Regions from separate parts of the Microbacterium sp. T3-8 genome, predicted to be linked through region 1. Evidence: predicted binding sites of a transcription regulator. Region 1 holds the regulator's gene; the other holds the start of a gene.

Region 1 (5,186 bases):
GCTGAAAGGCTGTTGTGCGAGCGCACGACACGGATCAGGAGAGCATCATGCCCAGGGAACGCGGGGAGAAGGTCATCGCGACCAATCGTCGCGCACGTCACGACTACAACATCGAGAAGTCGTACGAGGCAGGGATGGTGCTCACCGGCACCGAAGTCAAGTCACTGCGCCAGGGGCGTGCGAACCTCTCGGACGGTTACGCGTTCGTCAAGGGCAACGAGGTCTTCCTCGACTCCGTGCACATCCCCGAGTACTCGCAGGGGCACTGGACGAACCATTCGGCCAAGCGCATCCGCAAGCTGCTGCTGCACCGCGAGGAGATCGCGAAGATCGCCCACGCGGTCTCCGCGGGCGGTTATACGCTGATCCCGCTCAAGCTGTACTTCTCCGACGGTCGCGCCAAGGTCGAGATCGCACTCGCCAAGGGCAAGCGCGAGTACGACAAGCGCCAGACGCTCCGTGAGCGTCAGGACACGCGCGAAGCGGAACGCGCGATGCGACTGCGCAACCGCGTCGGCGAATAGCCGCAGGTCACGGCGACGGCGTGAAGCCGAACGCCCGACCCAGGAACGCGAGTTCGCGTTCGAGGGCATCGACGACCGTCTCCGCGCGCCGGAAGCCGTGCCCCTCTCCGGGGTAGAGCACGTACTCGTGATCGACGCCCCGTCGGGCGAGCGCATCGCGGATCGCCTCGGACTGCGACGGAGGCACCACGATGTCATCGGCTCCCTGGAGCAGGAGCACCGGAACGTCGATCCGGTCGGCGTGCGTCAGGGGCGAGCGTTCGATGTACAGCTCCTCGGATGCCGGGAGCGGACCGACCAGGCCGTCGATGTAGTGCTTCTCGAAGTCGTGGGAGTCGGCGACGAGCATCCTGAGGTCGGAGACGCCGTAGCGCGAGATGCCCGCCGCGAACGCGCCCCCGCGCACGAGCGCGGAGAGGACCGTCCAACCACCGGCCGAGCCTCCGCGGATCGCGATGCGCGTCGGGTCCGCGAGGCCCGCCGCCGCGAGGCCGTGCGCCGCAGCGATAACGTCGTCGACGTCGACGATGCCCCACTGGCGGTCGAGCCGCTCGCGATAGGCGCGTCCATAGCCGGTCGACCCGCCGTAGTTGACGTCGAGCACCCCGATCCCGCGGCTCGTGTAGAACGCGAGCGCCGCCGAGGTCGCCCCGGTGACGTGAGCGGTCGGGCCGCCGTGCACCAGCACCAGGTACGGCGGGAGTTCGTCGGCAGATGCCGCAGCACCCGGGTTCGCGGGCGGATACGCGTAGGCGTGCACCGGGCCGTGACGGCCGTCGAAGGTGAGAGCGAGGGGCGGCGGCATCCACGCGGGATCGACGGCCTCGCCTCCGCGGACCGCGACGACGGCACCCGTGTCGAGATCGGCGCACCACACCCCGGAGGTGACGCCCGATCCGTTCCCCGAGAGCAGGACGAGCGAGCCGACGACGTCATCGATGCTCACGTGCCCGTCGCACGGCACCTCGACGCGTCGCTCGGAACCGTCGCCGGAGAGGACGACGATCTCGTCGCGGCCGTTCGTGCGCACGGCCACGAGGCGCCCGTCATCGAGAGGCTGGAACCAGCGATTGCCGAGCACCCACAGTCCGTAGCCGGTGTCGGCGTCGGCGGAGGTGAGAGGGGCCGGCGCGGCCGTGGGGGCGATCCCGTCGACGGTGACACGGTGCACGGCCCAGCGCCCGTCGCGGTCGTCCGCGAAGAGGAGTTCGTTCTCGGATGTCCACTCCGGCTGCAGGGCCGCACGCGTGGACACCGAGCCCGTCTCGCCGGAGCGCAGGTCACGCAGACGCAGGTGCGCTTCGTCCCACGGCATCCGCTCGCCCGACCATTCGACCCAGGCCAGTTTCGTGCCGTCGGGGGAGAGGGAGGGATGGGCGTAGAAGGCGCCGCTCTCGGCGTGCACGATGACGGCGGACGGGGACTCCGCGGCAGATCCGTCGGTCGGGATCTCGACGATCGCCCGACGGTGCTCCGTCGAGGTCAGATCCTCGCGGACGGCGAGAAGGCGGCTGCCCTGCACACGCAGCCCGCCGTGGGCGGGGCCCGGAGGAGTGAGAGCGACAGGCTCCGTGCCGCGACCGAGCCGGTAGACGCGCTGATCGTCGGCCTGGACGAAGAAGAGGGTGCCATCGGCGTCCGCCGTCCATGCTCCACCGCCGTACTCGTGCACGCGCGATCGAGCGCTCCAGGGGGCCGGGAGCACCTCATGTCCGAGCGATGAGCGCACCGTCATGCGACCGCCCTCGGCGGGCACGGACTCCGCCCACCAGATCTCCTCGCCGACGAATCGTGCTCCGTCGAGGCGCGGGGAGGCCGCGGCGACGGATGCCGGGGTGAAGGGCGAGGACCAGGAACCGTACGGTGACGACATGCTTCGAGCCTATGCGTCGACGCGAGCGCGCCGGGCCCGGGTATGCGTCAGACCGCGCGGAGGACGGCGACGACCTTTCCGAGGACGACGGCTTCGTCGCCGAGGATCGGTTCGAACGCCGAGTTGCGCGGAAGCAGCCAGGTGTGGCCGTCGCGGCGCCGGAAGGTCTTGACCGTCGCCTCGCCGTCGAGCATCGCCGCCACGATCTCGCCGTTCTCGGCGGTGTGCTGGGAGCGGACGACGACCCAGTCGCCGTCGCAGATCGCCGCGTCGATCATGGACTCGCCCGAGACCTTGAGCATGAACAGGTCGCCCTTGCCGACGAGCTGTCGCGGCAGGGGGAAGATCTCCTCGACGTGTTGGTCGGCCGTGATCGGGACGCCGGCGGCGATGCGACCGACGAGGGGCACCAGAGCAGCGTCGCCCACGGGAGTGGCGACATCGGCGGGGTTCTCGGTGCTCGTGCCGGGGAGATCGATCAGGACCTCCATCGCACGCGTCTTGCCGGGATCGCGACGCAGGTAGCCGCTGAGCTCGAGCTGGCCGAGTTGGTGGGTCACGCTCGAGAGCGACTTGAGCCCGACGGCGTCGCCGATCTCGCGCATGCTCGGCGGATACCCCTGCTGGGCGATCGACGCCTGGATCACCTCGAGAATGGCCATCTGCTTGGGGCTCAGGCTCTTCCGACGGCGTGTGCGCGGTGCCTCGGGATCGGGGGCGGTGATCTCGCTCATGATGCTCCTTCGGTGCGCGATTCCGGCGTCCTTCTTCGAATGTCGGAGGCCCGTGGTTCGGTGTTGGTATCGAAACCGTATCCGAGAAAAGCGCGGATGTGGAAGATCTGTTCGAGCGTGTCGGTGAAATCGCGAACGTGATTTCGAAGAAAGCTTGACAGATATTCGAATTCGAAGATACCTTCGGAACGTAGCTTCGCACTCGCCCCTCCCGGCCGAGAGGCGGATGCGAACGCTACGCCAACGTGGTCATCGCTCGCGGGTGATGACAGACCTCCGGTTCACCGGAGCAAGGCAGAGGAGAACGACATGAGCAGCATCACCTTCAGCACCGCAGCCGTCCGTCCGGTCCGCCCGGCGACGCGTCTCCGGCTGACGGCGCGCGGTCGTCGTGTGCTGCTCGCTCTGGCTGCGCTTCCTCTCGCAGTCGGCATCGCCTTCGCCGCGCTCAGCGGCGGCAGCGCGCTGGCGACCGGCGAGGGGGTCGGCACGGTGACGTTCGAGACGGTCACCGTGATGCCCGGCGACACGCTGTGGTCGATCGCGGCCGAGGTCTCGCCCGAGTCCGACCCGCGCGAGGTGATCGGCGAGATCACTCGTCTCAACATGCTGCAGGGCGGCGTGCTGCAGATCGGCCAGGAGCTGTCGATCCCCGCGGAGTACGCGAGCTGACTCGTCCGGCCGTCGTCCCCACCGCAAAAGGCGGTAACGCGGAGAGCGGCCCCGGCCGTGCGGCCTAGCATGGAGTGGTGACTTCTTCGCTCGATGATCTCCCTCTCCGCGACGATCTCCGAGGGCTCACCCCGTATGGGGCACCTCAGGCGCCGCTCCCGATCGCTCTGAACGTCAACGAGAACACGCATCCCGTACCGGATGCCGTGGCGAGCGACATCCTCGACGACATCGCGGTCGCGCTCCGCGACGTGAATCGCTACCCCGACCGCGAGTTCACGGCTCTCCGTGAGGGCTTCGCGCAGTACCTCGGTCACGGCCTCGACGCCTCGCAGATCTGGGCGGGCAACGGCTCGAACGAGGTGCTCCAGCACATCCTCCAGGCTTTCGCCGGCCCGGGGCGGACGGTCTTCGGCTTCGCCCCGACCTACTCGATGTACCCCCTGCTGGCCCAGGGGACGGGCGCGAGCTGGGTGGCGGGGGAGCGCCAACCCGACTACACGATCACCCCGGAAGAGGCGGTCGCTCAGATCGAGCAGGTCGATCCCGACGTGGTGCTCCTGTGCTCGCCGAACAATCCGACGGGGACGCCGCTCGGACTCGACGTCATCGAGGCCGTCTATGCCGCCGCGCGCGGTGTGGTCGTGGTCGACGAGGCCTATCAGGAGTTCGCTCCGCACGACGCACCCTCGGCGCTCACGCTGCTGGAGGGACGCCCGCGGCTCGCGGTGTCGCGCACGATGAGCAAGGCCTTCGCCTTCGCCGGAGCGCGGGTGGGATACCTGGCCGCCGATCCCGCGTTCATCGACGCCCTGCGTCTCGTGCGATTGCCGTACCACCTGAGCGCGCTCACCCAGGCGGCCGCGGTCGCCGCGCTGCGCAACTCCGACGTCATGCTGGGCATGGTCGAGGAGATCGTCGCGCAGCGCGATCGCATCACAGCGACGCTCGAGGCGCTCGGATACACGCCTCACGAGTCCTGGTCCAACTTCGTGCTGTTCGGCGGCGTCTCCGATCCGAAGGTCACGTGGCAGCGTCTCTACGAGCAGGGCGTGCTCGTCCGAGACGTCGGGATCCCCGGCCACCTGCGCGTCACCGCGGGCACCGAGGCCGAGACCACGGCGTTCCTCGATGCGCTGGCCTCGATAGAATCGGCCTCATGAGCACCCCCACCCCGGCCCCGCGCACCGCGCGCCGCGTGCGCAGCACGTCGGAGTCCACCGTCGAGCTCGAGCTGAACCTCGATGGCACCGGCGCCAGCCGCATCGACACCTCCGTTCCGTTCTTCGACCACATGCTCACGGCTTTCGCCAAGCACTCGCTCACCGATCTCACGGTGCGCGCTTCGGGCGACACCCACATCGATGCGCACCACACCGTGGA
Region 2 (5,186 bases), 760 kb from region 1:
GGCTGACGCGTCAGTCCGACTCGACGAAGCGCACGCCAGAGCTCTTCGTCCCGAACGATGCCTCGTTCAACGCCGTCTTCGCCGCGTTCGTCGCGACGGATCCGCCGTACCCACGACGAGCGAGCTGTCCGAGCAGACGCCGGAGAGCGGTGTCGTGGTCGAGGCGGCTGAGCGAGCGGGCCTTGGTGCGAGCGAACTCCAGCGCGCGCTCCGCGTCGTCGTCCGGCAGTTCGTCGAGCGCTGCGGCGATCACGTCGCGCGGGATCCCGCGCTGCGAGAGGGAGCGGGAGATGGCGACGCGACCCTGGCCCTTGCGATCGACCCCCGCGGCCACGAGCATCTGCGCGAGCTCGTGATCGTCGAGGTACCGGCGCCGGAGGAAGTCGTCGATGACGTCGTCGATCTGTGTGCCATCGAGCCCGTGAGTCCTCAAGACCTGCCGGGCCTCGGAGACCGACAGCGATCGAGTACGGAGCTTGCGCACCAGACTCTCTTCGGCCGCTTTTCGAACCTCGACCGGGTCCAGCGCATCGTCGCCGGGAATTCGGTCGTCGACGAACGACACGAGTGAGACGGAAGCGGATACTGGAGCGGGTGGCTCCACCGCTGTATCGGGAGTCTTCGCGGTCGCGGTCGGCGGGGTGACGCCCCGCGCTCCGAAAAGAGGGATGACGGGGGCGACCCGCCCGATGTCCTGATGCGGACCGCCCCCGTTCTCACCGTTCATGATCAGGCCGGGCGACGCTCGGCGAGCTCATCTGCCGGAGCCGCGGGAGCAGCCGCGCCACCAATGCCGAGCTTCTGCAGGATCTGCGTCTCAATGGCGAGTGCCACGTCGGTGTTGTTCAGCAGGAACGTACGGGCGTTCTCCTTGCCCTGGCCGAGCTGGTCACCGTCGTAGGTGTACCACGACCCCGACTTCTTGACGATTCCGTGCTCGACGCCGAAGTCGATCAGGCTACCCTCGCGCGAGATGCCCACTCCGTAGAGGATGTCGAACTCCGCCTGCTTGAAGGGCGGGGCCATCTTGTTCTTGACGACCTTCACGCGGGTACGGTTACCCACCGCGTCGGTGCCGTCCTTCAGGGTCTCGATACGACGGATATCGAGGCGAACCGATGCATAGAACTTGAGCGCCTTACCACCGGCGGTCGTTTCGGGAGAGCCGAAGAACACACCGATCTTCTCGCGCAGCTGGTTGATGAAGATCATCGTGGTGTTGGTCTGGTTAAGACCACCGGTGAGCTTGCGAAGCGCCTGCGACATCAGTCGCGCCTGCAGACCCACGTGCGAGTCGCCCATCTCACCTTCGATCTCGGCGCGGGGCACGAGCGCTGCCACGGAGTCGATGACGATCAGATCGATGGCACCGGAGCGCACGAGCATGTCGGCGATCTCGAGCGCCTGCTCACCCGTGTCGGGCTGCGAGACGAGCAGTGCGTCGATGTCGACGCCGAGCTTGGCGGCGTAATCGGGGTCGAGCGCGTGCTCGGCATCGATGAACGCCGCGATACCACCGGCGCGCTGGGCGTTGGCGATCGCGTGCAGCGTGAGCGTGGTCTTACCCGAGGACTCCGGGCCGTAGATCTCGACGATGCGGCCACGCGGGAGGCCTCCGACGCCGAGAGCGACGTCGAGGGCGATGGAGCCGGTGGGGATGACTGCGACGGGTGCGCGCTCGTCGCTGCCCAGCCGCATGACCGAGCCCTTTCCGAACTGGCGGTCGATCTGGGCGAGTGCGGTCTCGAGGGACTTCTCGCGGTCGGCGGGAGATGGCATGTCGTGCTCCTTCTGCTTCGCGTGGTGCCGCCTGTAGGCTGTCGCGGCGCTTCCGGCTGGAAGCAACTCTCCGACAAGGCGTATGGCTCGGTGGCCATGTCTTCACCGTACGAGGAGCCTCCGACATTGCGTCGTCGAGTCACACGAACAGTGGAAAACACGAACGTCTGAACCACTGTGCAGAAGACTACGCTCGCTTCGAACGAATATTCGACGACACGCCGCATCCCGGCATCCGATCTCGACATCGATCGAACGCATGCGCGAATTCAGCGCCGACGCGGCTCCAGCCGGCCGGCACCGTGCCGTCGGTTCTCGGGCACTTCCATCTCGTCGCAGAGCGCGAACCAGATCTCCCGCGGGGGCATCCCCGCAGCCAGAGCCTCTTTCGCCGTGCGACCGGCGAGCGGGGTCAGCACCAGATCGTTCAACACCGACGACGTGCGGCCGGGGAACTCGTCCTCGACGGCACGCAGGAACTCACTTCGACGCATCGCGTAACGACGGGGTGCGTGGGATCAGTGGAGCGAGAGCTCGGGCTCGATCGAGGCGACCAGATCGTCGGGAACGACGTCGGGGAACACCTGGATGCCCTCGAGCACGGAGATGCGATCTCCGACCTCGCGCATGATGGTGGAGATGGGGACGTCGAGCGCATCGGCGACGGAGGCGAGGATCTCGCTCGACGCTTCCTTCTGACCGCGCTCCACTTCGCTCAGATAGCCGAGCGCCACGGAAGCCTTGCTCGCGACCTGCCGAAGGGTGCGCCCCTTCTGCAGACGGAAGTCCCTCAGCACATCGCCGATTTCCTGTCGTACAAGAATCATCGGAACCTCCTCCCCAATCGGTTTCTCGGAGTCTCCCCCGAAGTGATGGCCAGTATAACCTCGCCGACCTTCATAAAATCTACAACTGCACTCTGTGGTTTGAGTGTGAGCACGAAATCAATAACCTCGTCGCGACGGCGACTATTCCCGGGACAGCTCTCGGAGCATCTCGAGGGCGGCTCGAACGGACGCCGACCGGATCCGATTCCGGTCACCGGGGAAGAGGAACGATCGCGCCTCGATGCGCTCCGGCGTGGCGACGGCGATGTGCACGGTTCCGACCGATTGCCCGTCGGGCGAGACGGGGCCGGCGATTCCCGTCGTCGCGACGCCGACCGCCGCGTCGATGCCGTCCACACTCACGGCGTGCCGGACGCCCCGCGCCATCTGGCGTGCGACCTCCGGATGCACGGGGCCCTCTCGGTCGAGGAGCGACTCGTCCACCCCGAGCAGCGTGTGCTTGACCGGCGTCGCGTACGCCACCACTCCTCCGAGGACCACGGTGGACGCACCCGGCACGCCGACGAGTTCGGCGATCACCGCCCCGCCCGTGAGCGATTCCGCCACGCCGAGTGTCCAGCCGCGACGCCCGAGCGTCTCGATCACGGATGCCGCGAGGTCGGTCATCGACTCCGACGCGCCCCGCGCACCTGGGCGACGACGTAGTCGATCCCGCTCCAGATGGTCAGCACCAGCACCACGAGCATGAGCACGAAGGTGATGAGGGTCCAGGCGGGAAGGCCGATCACCACGTGCAGAGGCATCAGTGCCCAGGCGAGAGCGACACCCTGTACAGCGGTCTTGACCTTGCCCATCCATGCCGCGGCGACGACGTGCTCGTTGACGATCATCAGGCGATGGATCGTGATGCCCCACTCGCGAACGAGGATGATCGCGACGATCCACCAGGACACCTCGCCGAGGATCGCGAGTCCGATGAAACCCGCGCCCGTCAACAGCTTGTCGGCGATCGGGTCCCAGAGCTTGCCGAAATCGCTGACGATCTCGTAGCGGCGGGCGAGGTAGCCGTCGACCCAGTCGGTCGAGATGGCGAAGATGAACAGGATGGCCGCAGTCCAGCGCAGCGCGAGATCGGGAACCCCGTAGGTACCCCCGAGCAGGAGCAGTACGAAGAACACCACCGCGAGCGGGATGCGCGCGATGGTGATCGCGTTGGGCAGCTGCCGAGGAATCGCCATCAGTCGCGTCCCGTCAGGCCCCAGGCGTCTTCATCGCCCTCGGCCTCGACGACGGGAAGACCCTCGAACTGCGCGTCGAGAGGATCGGAGGCCATCGCCGCCGCCGGTGCCGGGGCGGGAGCCGCCGGCGCCGCGTTGGGCGTCGCGGGAACGTCCTCACCGCGCAGCTTCGCCATCACTCCCCCGAGCTGCTCCGCCGTGACGAGCACGTCACGAGCCTTGGAACCCTCGGACGGGCCGACGATCTCGCGCGACTCGAGCAGATCCATCAGGCGTCCGGCCTTGGCGAAGCCGACGCGGAGCTTGCGCTGCAGCATCGAGGTCGAACCGAACTGCGAGGAGACAACCAGCTCGGCGGCGGCCAACAGCAGCTCGAGGTCGTCGCCGATGTCTTCGTCGACCTCCTTCTTGCGCGGCTCCAGCGCCTCCTGGACGTCGTTGCGGTACTCGGGCCGGGCCTGTCGCGTCACGTGCTTGACGACCGCGTCGATCTCCTTCTCGTCGACCCACGCGCCCTGCAGACGGAACGGCTTCGAGGAACCCATCGGCGAGAAGAGTGCGTCACCCTGTCCGATGAGCTTGTCGGCACCGGGGCTGTCGAGGATCACGCGGCTGTCGGTGACGCTCGTGACCGCGAACGCGAGACGGGATGGCACGTTGGCCTTGATCAGGCCGGTCACCACGTCGACGCTCGGGCGCTGGGTCGCGAGCACCAGGTGGATGCCGGACGCACGGGCGAGCTGGGTGATGCGCACGATCGAGTCCTCGACGTCGCGCGGGGCGACCATCATGAGATCGGCGAGCTCATCGACCACGACGAGGAGGTACGGATACGGCTTGAGCACGCGCTCGCTGCCGACGGGTACCTCGACCTCGCCGGCGCGCACCGCGCGGTTGAAGTCGTCGATGTGACGGAATCCGAACGACGCGAGGTCGTCGTACCGCATATCCATCTCCTTGACGACCCACTGCAGCGCCTCGGCCGCCTTCTTCGGGTTGGTGATGATCGGAGTGATCAGGTGCGGCACACCCGCGTAGCTGGTGAGCTCGACGCGCTTCGGGTCGATCAGCACCATGCGCACGTCCGCCGGGCGCGCACGCATCAGCAGGCTCGTGATCATCGAGTTCACGAAGCTGGACTTTCCGGAACCGGTGGAACCGGCGACCAGGAGGTGGGGCATCTTCGCCAGGTTCGCGATGACGATGTTGCCGCCGACGTCCTTGCCCACGCCGATCGTCATCGGGTGCGTGCTCTTCTGCGCGGCCGGTGAACGGAGCACGTCGCCGAGCGCGACCATCTCCTTGTCGGCGTTCGGGATCTCGATACCGATCGCACTCTTACCGGGGATCGGCGAAAGGATGCGCACGTCGTTCGAGGCGA

What was found. The regulator LexA, encoded in region 1, represses DNA repair genes until DNA is damaged. The targets are predictions, from matches to a motif close to TCGAACANNTGTTCGA.
Region 2: a site for LexA is predicted at 1,978-1,993, ahead of recA (recombinase RecA). Genes of this name have one in related genera too.

Annotation. Positions count from the first base shown of each region.
Region 1 is NZ_AP027918.1:2,549,304-2,554,489, reverse strand. It holds gene smpB (SsrA-binding protein SmpB) at 48-524, shown strand; gene ACZ5Y9_RS12215 (S9 family peptidase) at 532-2,397, opposite strand; gene lexA (transcriptional repressor LexA) at 2,445-3,131, opposite strand; gene ACZ5Y9_RS12205 (LysM peptidoglycan-binding domain-containing protein) at 3,441-3,803, shown strand; gene ACZ5Y9_RS12200 (histidinol-phosphate transaminase) at 3,881-4,966, shown strand; gene hisB (imidazoleglycerol-phosphate dehydratase HisB) at 4,963-5,186, shown strand, end outside.
Region 2 is NZ_AP027918.1:1,789,380-1,794,565, reverse strand. It holds gene ACZ5Y9_RS08425 (regulatory protein RecX) at 11-484, opposite strand; gene recA (recombinase RecA) at 730-1,779, opposite strand; gene ACZ5Y9_RS08415 (DUF3046 domain-containing protein) at 2,049-2,273, opposite strand; gene ACZ5Y9_RS08410 (helix-turn-helix domain-containing protein) at 2,298-2,606, opposite strand; gene ACZ5Y9_RS08405 (CinA family protein) at 2,748-3,233, opposite strand; gene pgsA (CDP-diacylglycerol--glycerol-3-phosphate 3-phosphatidyltransferase) at 3,230-3,805, opposite strand; gene ACZ5Y9_RS08395 (DNA translocase FtsK) at 3,805-5,186, opposite strand, start outside.